3 regions of the Thalassotalea ganghwensis genome follow, and region 2 is predicted to be linked to each of the others. Evidence: predicted binding sites of a transcription regulator. Region 2 holds the regulator's gene; each other region holds the start of a gene.
The links. The regulator sigma-54, encoded in region 2, starts transcription at its own class of promoters, with help from an activator protein. The targets are predictions, from matches to a motif close to GTTGGCACGNNNNTNGNNT.

Region 1 (3,288 bases), on a different contig from region 2:
TGGACGATGTTTTAGCCTGTGATGTTATTTCATTGCATGTTCCTTTGACCCGATCGGGAGAGCATCCTACGTTTCATCTACTTGGTAAAGAACAGCTTAATCGGCTTTCTGAGCAACAAATTTTAATTAATGCTTGTCGAGGAGAGGTTGTTGATAATCAGGCCCTTTTAGCATTAAAGCGTTCTGGTCATTCTCTAAAAGTGGTATTAGATGTTTGGGAGGGTGAACCAGATATTTGCCAACAACTGATTCCTTACTGTGATATAACCACTGCCCATATAGCTGGTTATAGCTTAGAAGGAAAAGCTCGTGGCACAGAAATGTTGTATCAGGCATTATGCCAACAGTTAGGTAAAACAGTGTCGAAATCATTGGCTGATTTTTTAATGCCTGCCACCATTCCATTGGTGACAATTAATCAGCAATTTAATGATATTTTACTAAACCAATTAGTAAAATTAGTTTACGATGTCCGCCGCGATGATGGTATTTTTAGACAACAGATAGAGCGTCATGGTTTTGATCACATTCGGAAGACTTATCCCGCTCGTAGAGAGTTCTCCGCAGTGACCGTTAACATGACATTAAAAGCGCAAAGTGATGTTTGGCATCACCTTGGATTTCAAACAAAGTATAGTGAAGAGTAAAGAGAGAGGAGCATGGCACAAAAATTTGATGTTTGCGTACTAGGGGCAACAGGTTTGGTTGGTAAAACCATCATGGAAATTCTAGAACAGAGAGACTTTCCAATTAATAAATTATACCCTTTAGCAAGTGCGCGTTCAGCTGGCGAAGTAATTGAATTTAATGGTGAAAGTATCGAAGTTATCGATGCTGATACCTTTGATTTTAGCTTAGCGCAAATCGGCTTTTTCTCGGCTGGTGGTGAAACATCAGCAAAATTTGCTCCGATCGCTGCTGATGCGGGCTGTATTGTTATCGACAATACGTCACATTTTCGCTACGAAGAAGACATTCCTTTAGTGGTTCCAGAAGTAAATCCACACGCGTTGGCTGACTATCGTAACCGCAACATAATTGCTAACCCTAACTGTTCTACCATTCAAATGTTGGTAGCGCTTAAGCCTATTCATGATGCTGTAGGTATTGAACGTATTAACGTCTGTACGTATCAGTCAGTGTCAGGCGCAGGTAAAGAAGCAATGGATGAATTAGCCAAGCAATGTGCGGATTTACTCAGTGGTAAACCGATAGAGCCTAAAGCTTTTTCTCGTCAAATAGCGTTTAATGTTATTCCGCAGATCGATGTATTTCTTGATAATGGCTATACCAAAGAAGAAATGAAAATGGTTTGGGAAACTCAAAAAATATTGGGTGATGACACTATTCGTGTTAATCCTACCGCTGTTCGTGTCCCTGTATTTTTCGGGCATGGAGAAGCCGTTCATATAGAGACAGCACAACCTATTTCAGCAGAAGAAGTCAAAGCGTTATTGAAGCAAGCCCCAGGTGTTGAAGTTTGTGAAAAAGACGAAGATTTTCCAACTCAAATTGGTGAAGCAAGTGGTGTTGATGCTACGTTTGTTGGCCGTATTCGTGAAGATGTTAGCCATAACAACGGCATTAATATGTGGATTGTTGCTGATAATGTTCGTAAAGGCGCAGCGACTAATAGTATCCAAATCGCTGAATTACTTATTTCTGAGCACTTATCTTAACGCTTATTTTTTAGCTAACACTCAGAAATATTAAAGAAATTTTAAAACCTGTCGTTATAATGACGACAGGTTTTTTGTTTAATGGCCTAGTACCTTGGCATTGGAGCATGAACGGTATTTTATAGTGCGATATCCCTTTAGGAAATATTACCGTCTTGCGATGCTACACGTTTGGTACTTGTTGAAAATTCATTTTATCGGAAGCTAAAGTCAATATGAAAGGTCAACTAGACCACTATGGTTATAGTCACTTTTTTTGAAAGACATTCTCGATAGAATTGGTATGATAGTGATAGTTGGAATAAAGATTGCTTCAAATACCTTTGGTAAGTGTTGCCAAATAATTGGCAATGAAACGATTATGTTTGGGAAATATTAATGCAACGACTGTTATACCTGTGCCTGTGGCAGGTGCTATTTATCAGCATTAGCGTATTCAGCGCATCAACTATTGCGTTTCAAGACAGTGGAGTACAAATTCGCGGTGCGCAAAGCAGTGATGCTTATGCCTTTGGTGAATACGGTCCTATTACTTCAAAAGATACCCTGTGGAATATTGCGATAACCAATCGGCCAGATCCGAAATTTACGGTTTATCAGGTCATGCAGGCAATATTTATTAAAAACCCGCATGCTTTTAAAGATAACAATATTAATTTGATGATAGATGGGGAGATGTTGTTATTGCCGTCTATTGTCGAGATCGGCAGAATTGATCCGCTTTATGCCAAAAAACAGGCGCAAGAACATGATGAAAGTCTAGATAAGACGACAGGTAAGGTGGTTAAAAAACCAAAACCTGAGCAACTTGTTGTTAATAAGAAAGATTTAGAAGCTGCGAAAAGTGAAATTAATGAACAGCTCAAAGAGTTTGGCAGTGGCCAAAGTAAAAAGCTAGAAACGATTCAAAACGATGTTCTTGATTCAATTGACGGCCTGCAAGCTATCTTGAGGGAAAACCAAGAATTAAGAGAGAAACTCAACAACTTTGATGATCAATTAACCACGATGAAGGATGAAGTGGCAAAAGGCAAAGAAGTTGAAGTTCAAATGAATAATGCCAATGAAATGTTGCAAGCATTATTGGAGAAAGCTGAGGCTGAAGAGCAGCGACTGTTATTAGAAAAGCAAAAAGCTGAATTAGAAAATCAGAGCTTTTTAGCTAGCAACACCTTTTTAGCGTTGATGATCCTGTTACCACTATCTCTGGTCGGAGGCTTAGGTTATTGGTTTTTAGCGCGACGCAAAACAAGTGATACGAAATCAGAACAATCAGCGAGTAAATCGGTAAAAGAATCAGAAGAAGCTGATGTTGAAGTAAAAGTTCCTGAAAATGCTTCGTTGTCATTAGACGATGAATTATCACTCGATGATGAATTGTCGCTTGATGATGAGTTATCACTTGATGATGAGCTTGCCATTGATCTATCAGAAAATGATGAAGACAATGACAGTGATTTGTTCAGCGATGATCTTGATTCGCTAAGCTCCGAATTACTTGAAGATGACGTTATTCATTTAGATGATGATCTAGGAGATTTAGATGATCTTGATGACTTAGATGATCTCGATGATTTAGAAGAAATATCGCTAGATAGCGATAGTGAGC
Region 2 (3,288 bases):
ACTTTTTCTTAATTCTTTGCAGAATTGTTTATCACTAAAAAGTTGAGCAATACTTTGTAGCGTACTTAGATGTGCTTGGCACTCTTGTTCGGGAACAAATAATGCGACAAAGATGTCTACGGGGCGATTATCAATAGCGTCAAAGTCAATCGGCTGTTCACTGGTTGCTAAGACAACGATCGCTTGCTCTGTATCTGTTAGGCGACCGTGCGGAATTGCGATACCTCCACCGATGCCAGTTGAGCCCATTTTCTCTCGAGCAATTAAACTTGCCAATAAATCATAAGTGGAAAATTGTTTGAGATGTTCAGAGGCTTTTTCACTGAGTAGTTCTAAAATCTTCTTTTTGCTAGAAGCGTGGACTGCACATAGTGTGCAGTCCAGCGATAGCATTTCAAGTAACTTCATAATGCGGGTACGCGGCTAACTTAATAGCGTTAATGTTGGTTAATTTTGCCTTTGTATTTTAATATTTGACGATCAAGTTTGTCGACTAAGCTGTCAATTGAAGCATACATATCACCATTTTCGGCTTTTGCATGCACTTCGGTGCCATTTAAGTGGACGGTTGCTTCTGCAATTTGGTTAATTTTTTCAACAGTTAGTACCACATAAACGTTGTTGATATGGTCAAAATGTCGCTCTAGTTTTGCGAATTTAGTATTAACGCTATCTCTTAAAGAATCTGTAATTTCAACATGGTGACCAGAAAGATTAATTTGCATGGGCTTAAATCCTTATTGTTATGTTTACTTAAAGCAAACTTTTACGTTGATTTGACGGAGGGATAGATAATGATTCGCGATATTTTGCAATGGTTCTGCGTGCGACATTAATACCTTGCTCCGCCAATAATTCAGCCATTTTGCTATCACTGAGTGGCTTAGAAGGTAATTCAGCAGCGACCAGCTTTTTAATTAAAGCTCGAATAGCCGTTGATGAACATTCTCCACCATTTTCAGTACTAACATGACTTGAGAAGAAGAATTTTAATTCAAATATACCGCGTGGTGTATGCATGTATTTTTGCGTGGTTACACGAGAAATTGTTGATTCATGCATGTCGACCGCTTCAGCGATATCATTTAAAACCATAGGGCGCATAGCCTCTGGGCCGTGTTCAAAAAAGCCCTGTTGTCGTTGAACTATGCAATTAGACACTTTTAAAAGAGTTTCGTTTCGACTTTCTAAACTTTTTATAAACCACTTTGCTTCTTGCAGATTGGAACGAATAAATTGACTGTCGGCTGAAGACTTCATCGAGCGAGCCATAGAAGCATAATGTTGATTTACGGAAAGTTTAGGTGCGGTATCTGGATTAAGTTCAACGACCCAACGGCCATTCTTTTTTTCAACCGATACATCGGGAATGACGTATTGATCATCACTTTTTATTACCGAGTCTCCCGGTCGTGGATCAAGCGATTGAATGAGACGAATGACTTCTCTTAGTTGATCTTCTTTTAAACGGGTTTTACGCATTAGTTGACGATAATCACGATTACCCAGTAAATCGATATAATCTTTAACGACTATTTTACTTTCTTTTAGCCAAGGCGTTTGTGCGTCAAACTGATTTAATTGAATTAATAAACATTCGGCTATACTGCGCGCACCGACACCTACGGGATCAAACATATTGATGCGTTTTAGTACCGCCTCAACTTCGTCAAGCTCAACATCATCTATACCAATACTCTCTAAAATATCTTCTGCGCTAACCGTTAAATAACCAGCATCATCAATGGCATCGATTATTGCGGTTGCAATGGCGCGATCGGTTTCAGTAAAAGGGGTTAAGTCCATTTGCCAGCGTAAATGATCTTGAATCGAGTCTATGGTTTCGCCTTGATAAGTGTAATCTTCACTCACACTGCCTATACCACTGCTTGATACGCCAGCACTGAAGCTTTCATCCCATGTGGTATCGATATTAAGCTCTTCCGGGATATCGGTTTTATCCATCGCTTCAGTGGTTGAAATTTCATCGATGGTTGGCGAAGAGTCTTCACTACCATCGCTAGTTTTGGATTCTGAACTTGTCGCTGAAAAACCTTCTTCTAGGTGATCTTTTTCGTTCTCTTGATTGTTATTATTTGATTCATCAATTTCTAAAAGCGGATTACTTTCTAAGGCCTCTTGAATTTCTTGTTGAAGGTCTAATGTTGACAACTGCAACAGCTTAATTGCTTGCTGCAACTGCGGAGTCATTGTCAATTGTTGTCCAATACGGAGCTGTAAACTAGGGCGCATTTACTTCCTTCGGTTCCTATAATTATTATTGACGTTCATTTTACTCTGGTTAATAGATACTATAACGTAAATTGTTCACCAAGATATACATCTCTTACTATCTGATTAGCAAGAATTTCTTGAGAATTTCCTTCCGCAATTAACTCACCATGACTCACGATATAGGCATGTTCACAAACATCTAACGTTTCTCGTACATTATGGTCTGTGATTAAAATACCAATTCCTCGTTGCTTTAAGTGTAGAATAATTTTTTTTATATCACCTACAGAAATTGGGTCAACACCAGCAAACGGTTCATCTAACAAGATAAATTTAGGGTCTGCAGCTAGCGCCCGAGCAATTTCAACACGGCGCCGCTCACCACCAGATAAGCTCATCCCTAAATTATCTTTAATATGACCAATATTAAACTCTTCTAATAAATGCTCAAGCTTATCTTGACGTTCAATGTCGGAAATATCTTTGCGAGTTTGTAGAATCGCCATAATATTATCAGTGACACTGAGCTTTCTAAAAATAGAAGCTTCTTGAGGCAGATACCCAATTCCTTGACGAGCACGTTCATGCATTGGAAGCAGGGAGATATCATGCTGGTTGAGCTCAATTGTGCCATCATCGTGGGGTACTAAGCCAACAATCATATAGAATGAGGTGGTTTTACCAGCACCGTTAGGGCCAAGTAGACCGACAATTTGCCCTTCTTTAACCATCAAGCTAACGTCTTTAACAACTCGACGTCCCTTGTATGATTTTGCTAAATTTTTTGCACAGAGAATTGCGTTGTCCATAGGCTATTTTTTATCAAGTTCTTTGGGTTGTAATACGGTTTTAACGCGATCATTCGCTTCACTGTCAGCACTAACCTGTTCAGTGACAAAGTTGTAGGTGATAATACTGCCGCTGACTTTACTACCTTCCTGTCTTAATTCAGCATCACCTGAAATCACGACGATATTTTCTGAAGGTTGATACTTTATTTCGTTAGCTTGTAAATAGATTGGCGTGCCATCTTCAAGCTTTTGCTCAAATGTG
Region 3 (3,288 bases), on a different contig from region 2:
TTAACGCTTCAGCCCAGCCCTTTGGGCCACAACATTGCGTTTGTAAAGTCGCCTTATAACGCGTTAGTCGAGGAAAATCATGAACAGGAGAGCGAACTTGCACAGCGATACTGGCAGCTTCGAGCATCGAAACATCGTTTTCACCATCTCCTAGCGCAATGGTAATAACATCACTTTGTTGGTATAGCTCGCGATATTGCTGCGCCAGCCAAATCATCGCCTGACCTTTATCACAATAACCACTCACATGAAGGAAACGTCCTCCTTTAACCGCGCAAGCACCCAACTCTGTTAAGTATTCAATAAATTCATTTTGCGATTGGCGATCACCCTGCCAATATAGTGGCTCACTATAATCCCGTTGCTTAGCCTTACTTGCCTGTACAGCCGTTAAGTCGGTCAGCTCACTTAGTTGTGATACTGTTAATTGTGAAAAGCCAGTGTAGTGATGAGTATACGACTGGCAAAAGTGCTCGAGTAAATTTAACCAATGACCTCTCGGTTGGCTAAAAGACTTAATCCAGTAGTCACCATCAGCAATGGTTTCTGATGGTTGAAATGGAAAAGTTTGCTTTGGAATATAAATAGCGGCGCCATTTTCTACGATAAAAGGCGCATTTATCGGTAACTGACCGACAATATCGTCGAGTTCGGCTTTTGTTTTACTGGTATTTACTATCAGCGGAATATTCGCGACTGCCAGCGCATCTAACGTTGAACGTGCTTCATCCATTCGATAGCTATAATGGTCAAGCAACGTACCATCTAAGTCAGTAAAAATAACAACGTGCTCTTTCATTAACTTAACCCCTTACTTTGCTGAGCGATTACTTCTCGCTGCGCATCTAAATATAAGCAACTATCAGCGATAGTTGGGAGTGTTCGAAAGCCATGTTCGGTTAATCGCTGGAAATGTTGGATAAAATGAGCAAGTTGCTGATCATTCATCAACCTATTTTTGTCATTTGAGCACTCAGTATCTTGTGAAAGCTTGGATTCTTGTTCAGCCCGCCATTGATAGACAACGTCAAAGCTGGGTGCCTGTAACACTAACCAATAATCCATCATCGAATACAATGGCTGATAATCACGCTCTAAACTGGTATTCACATAACGACGCCATACACCGTCAGCATCATAAGTCGCTTCAAGTGGATTGACTGGTTCTCGCATTTGTTTTTCAGTTTGTGCCGGTACTCCCCAACACCAACCTTCAACTAAAACCATATCGACAGGGTAATCAATATGGCACCACTGCTCTTGGGATTTAGGGTTATCAGTGGCTTTATCAAACCCTGGGATCTTCAGGTTACTTTCATGTTGAGAAAGCTTCGTTAAAACATCGCTTAATTGAGTGGTATTGTGAGTACCGGGTACGCCGCGAGTAATCAGCAAAGGATGCACTGTTTCTGCTAAGTGCTGACGTTGCTGGCGATCAAAATAAAAATCATCTAAAGACATCGACAACACAGTTAGGTGGTAGCGCTCAGATAGATAATCGGCTAAAAACTGTGCACAAGTTGACTTACCACTACCTTGACAGCCATTGATACCTACAAAAAAAGGGGCTCTTCTAGCCTGTTGAGCTAGCTGGTAAATGCGCTCTGCTTCTGGCTGATAGCATTGTGTTGCTAATTTCGCAAAACTATCTGGTAACCGATGCTTATTCATAAACGCTGTCAACATAGTGTTTTCCTTACCAATTCATAATAGTGAAGCAATCAACTCTTATGCCAGCAAAGCAGAAATTCTAAAATAAAACAACATATCAACGAGTTAGTCGTCTAATTTATGTTGGTTCCTTTTAGAGACTCGACATTGCTTTGCACAAAAATCGTGCATTAATGGAGCGAAACACCATGATAGTGCAGATTGGCAATGAATGACTGACCAGAAACGGATGAAATGCCGCTGAAAATGTTTTTAAAGTGAAAAGAGGTTTTTAAATTGGCTTGTTTGACGACGAGAAACTTCGACAATAGCACCGCTCGTCATCGTCAGTTCTAAACCACCTGAACTACACGCTTGGACCGCAACGACTTTATCCAACTGTACGATACTGCTGCGACTTGCACGAAAAAAGTGTGCTTGAGGCAGGCGTTTTTCAATTTGTGCCAGTGTTCGATGAATCATTGGAGATTTTCTGTCAAAATGCACTTTGGTGTAGTTACCCATGGCTTCAAATTGCTCGACATTTTCTAATGGTATTAAATAACAATTCTGCCCGTCTTTAACAAAGAATCGTTGCTCTAACAGCATTTTAGCTTCTTCTTTGGGAGGTTGCTTGTTGGTGACTTCAACTAATCGCTGGCATGCTTTAACTAACCTTTTTTGTGTTATCGGCTTTAGTAAATAATCAACAGCATTGTTATCAAAAGCGTCGAGCGCATATTGTTCAAAGGCGGTGGTAAAAATAACGTTGGGTGCTGGCATTAACTCGGTTAGCAAATCAAAGCCATTGCCATCAGGCAAATCTACATCTAAAAATATCACATCAATTTTACTGTCATTCAGATACTGGCGAGCTTCTGATAGACTGTTAGCCTCAGCAACCACATTAATATTTTCTATGTGCGTTAATTGTGATTTTAATTCGACTCTAGCTAATCTCGAATCTTCAACGATCATGGCGCGGAACATAAATTTTCATCCAATTTTATCTGAGCTTTAACGAGTTTTCCCTCTTGTTGTAATGAGCAGGTGCCAAACTCTCCAAATAAATATTGAAGGCGCTGCTGGATATTAACAATACCTAGCCCCAAACTATTATCATGGACTTCTATATTTCCTGGATTAGTCACTTCAATAACCAATGTATCGAATGCACTAATACTAATGATTATTTCACCACCCTTTACCTTTTTCGCAATACCATGCTTGATAGCATTTTCAACCAATAGCTGCAACGAAAGCGTGGGCACCTGCCATGAATCGATATTTCCTCGTATATCCCATTGAACGGTTAGCCGATCTTCAAACTGCAACTCATTGAGAGTTATAAAACTTTTTGTTAGCTCTATTTCTTGAGCAAGAGGCCAAAGCTTATCTTGTTTAGCTTGCAATGTAACTCTCAAGACATCGGATAACTGCGCTAAACTTTCTCGCGCTTTTTCAGTGTCTTCCAAAATTAACGCGCGAATATTATTAATAGCATTAAACATAAAGTGTGGATTTAATTGGTTCAGCAATAAGTCCATTTGACTCGTGGCAAGTTGCTCATTTAACTCTCGCTCTCGAATTTGAGCCATGCGCAACGCATATTGTCTTTTTATTAACAAATAGACTGAC

Region 1: the regulator sigma-54 is predicted to act here: its motif matches at 1,975-1,993, upstream of ACSLUH_RS16860 (FimV/HubP family polar landmark protein).
Region 3: the regulator sigma-54 is predicted to act here: its motif matches at 1,720-1,738, upstream of ACSLUH_RS04380 (kinase).

Annotation. Positions count from the first base shown of each region.
Region 1 is NZ_JBQRUM010000020.1:33,265-36,552, reverse strand. Features, by position in the region: gene ACSLUH_RS16870 (4-phosphoerythronate dehydrogenase) at 1-647, shown strand, start outside; gene ACSLUH_RS16865 (aspartate-semialdehyde dehydrogenase) at 660-1,679, shown strand; gene ACSLUH_RS16860 (FimV/HubP family polar landmark protein) at 2,058-3,288, shown strand, end outside.
Region 2 is NZ_JBQRUM010000030.1:11,695-14,982, reverse strand. Features, by position in the region: gene ptsN (PTS IIA-like nitrogen regulatory protein PtsN) at 1-408, opposite strand, end outside; gene hpf (ribosome hibernation promoting factor) at 438-725, opposite strand; gene ACSLUH_RS18730 (RNA polymerase factor sigma-54) at 754-2,253, opposite strand; gene lptB (LPS export ABC transporter ATP-binding protein) at 2,313-3,044, opposite strand; gene lptA (lipopolysaccharide transport periplasmic protein LptA) at 3,048-3,288, opposite strand, start outside.
Region 3 is NZ_JBQRUM010000003.1:183,298-186,585, reverse strand. Features, by position in the region: gene ACSLUH_RS04385 (HAD-IIB family hydrolase) at 1-799, opposite strand, end outside; gene ACSLUH_RS04380 (kinase) at 799-1,686, opposite strand; gene ACSLUH_RS04375 (LytR/AlgR family response regulator transcription factor) at 1,924-2,640, opposite strand; gene ACSLUH_RS04370 (sensor histidine kinase) at 2,625-3,288, opposite strand, start outside.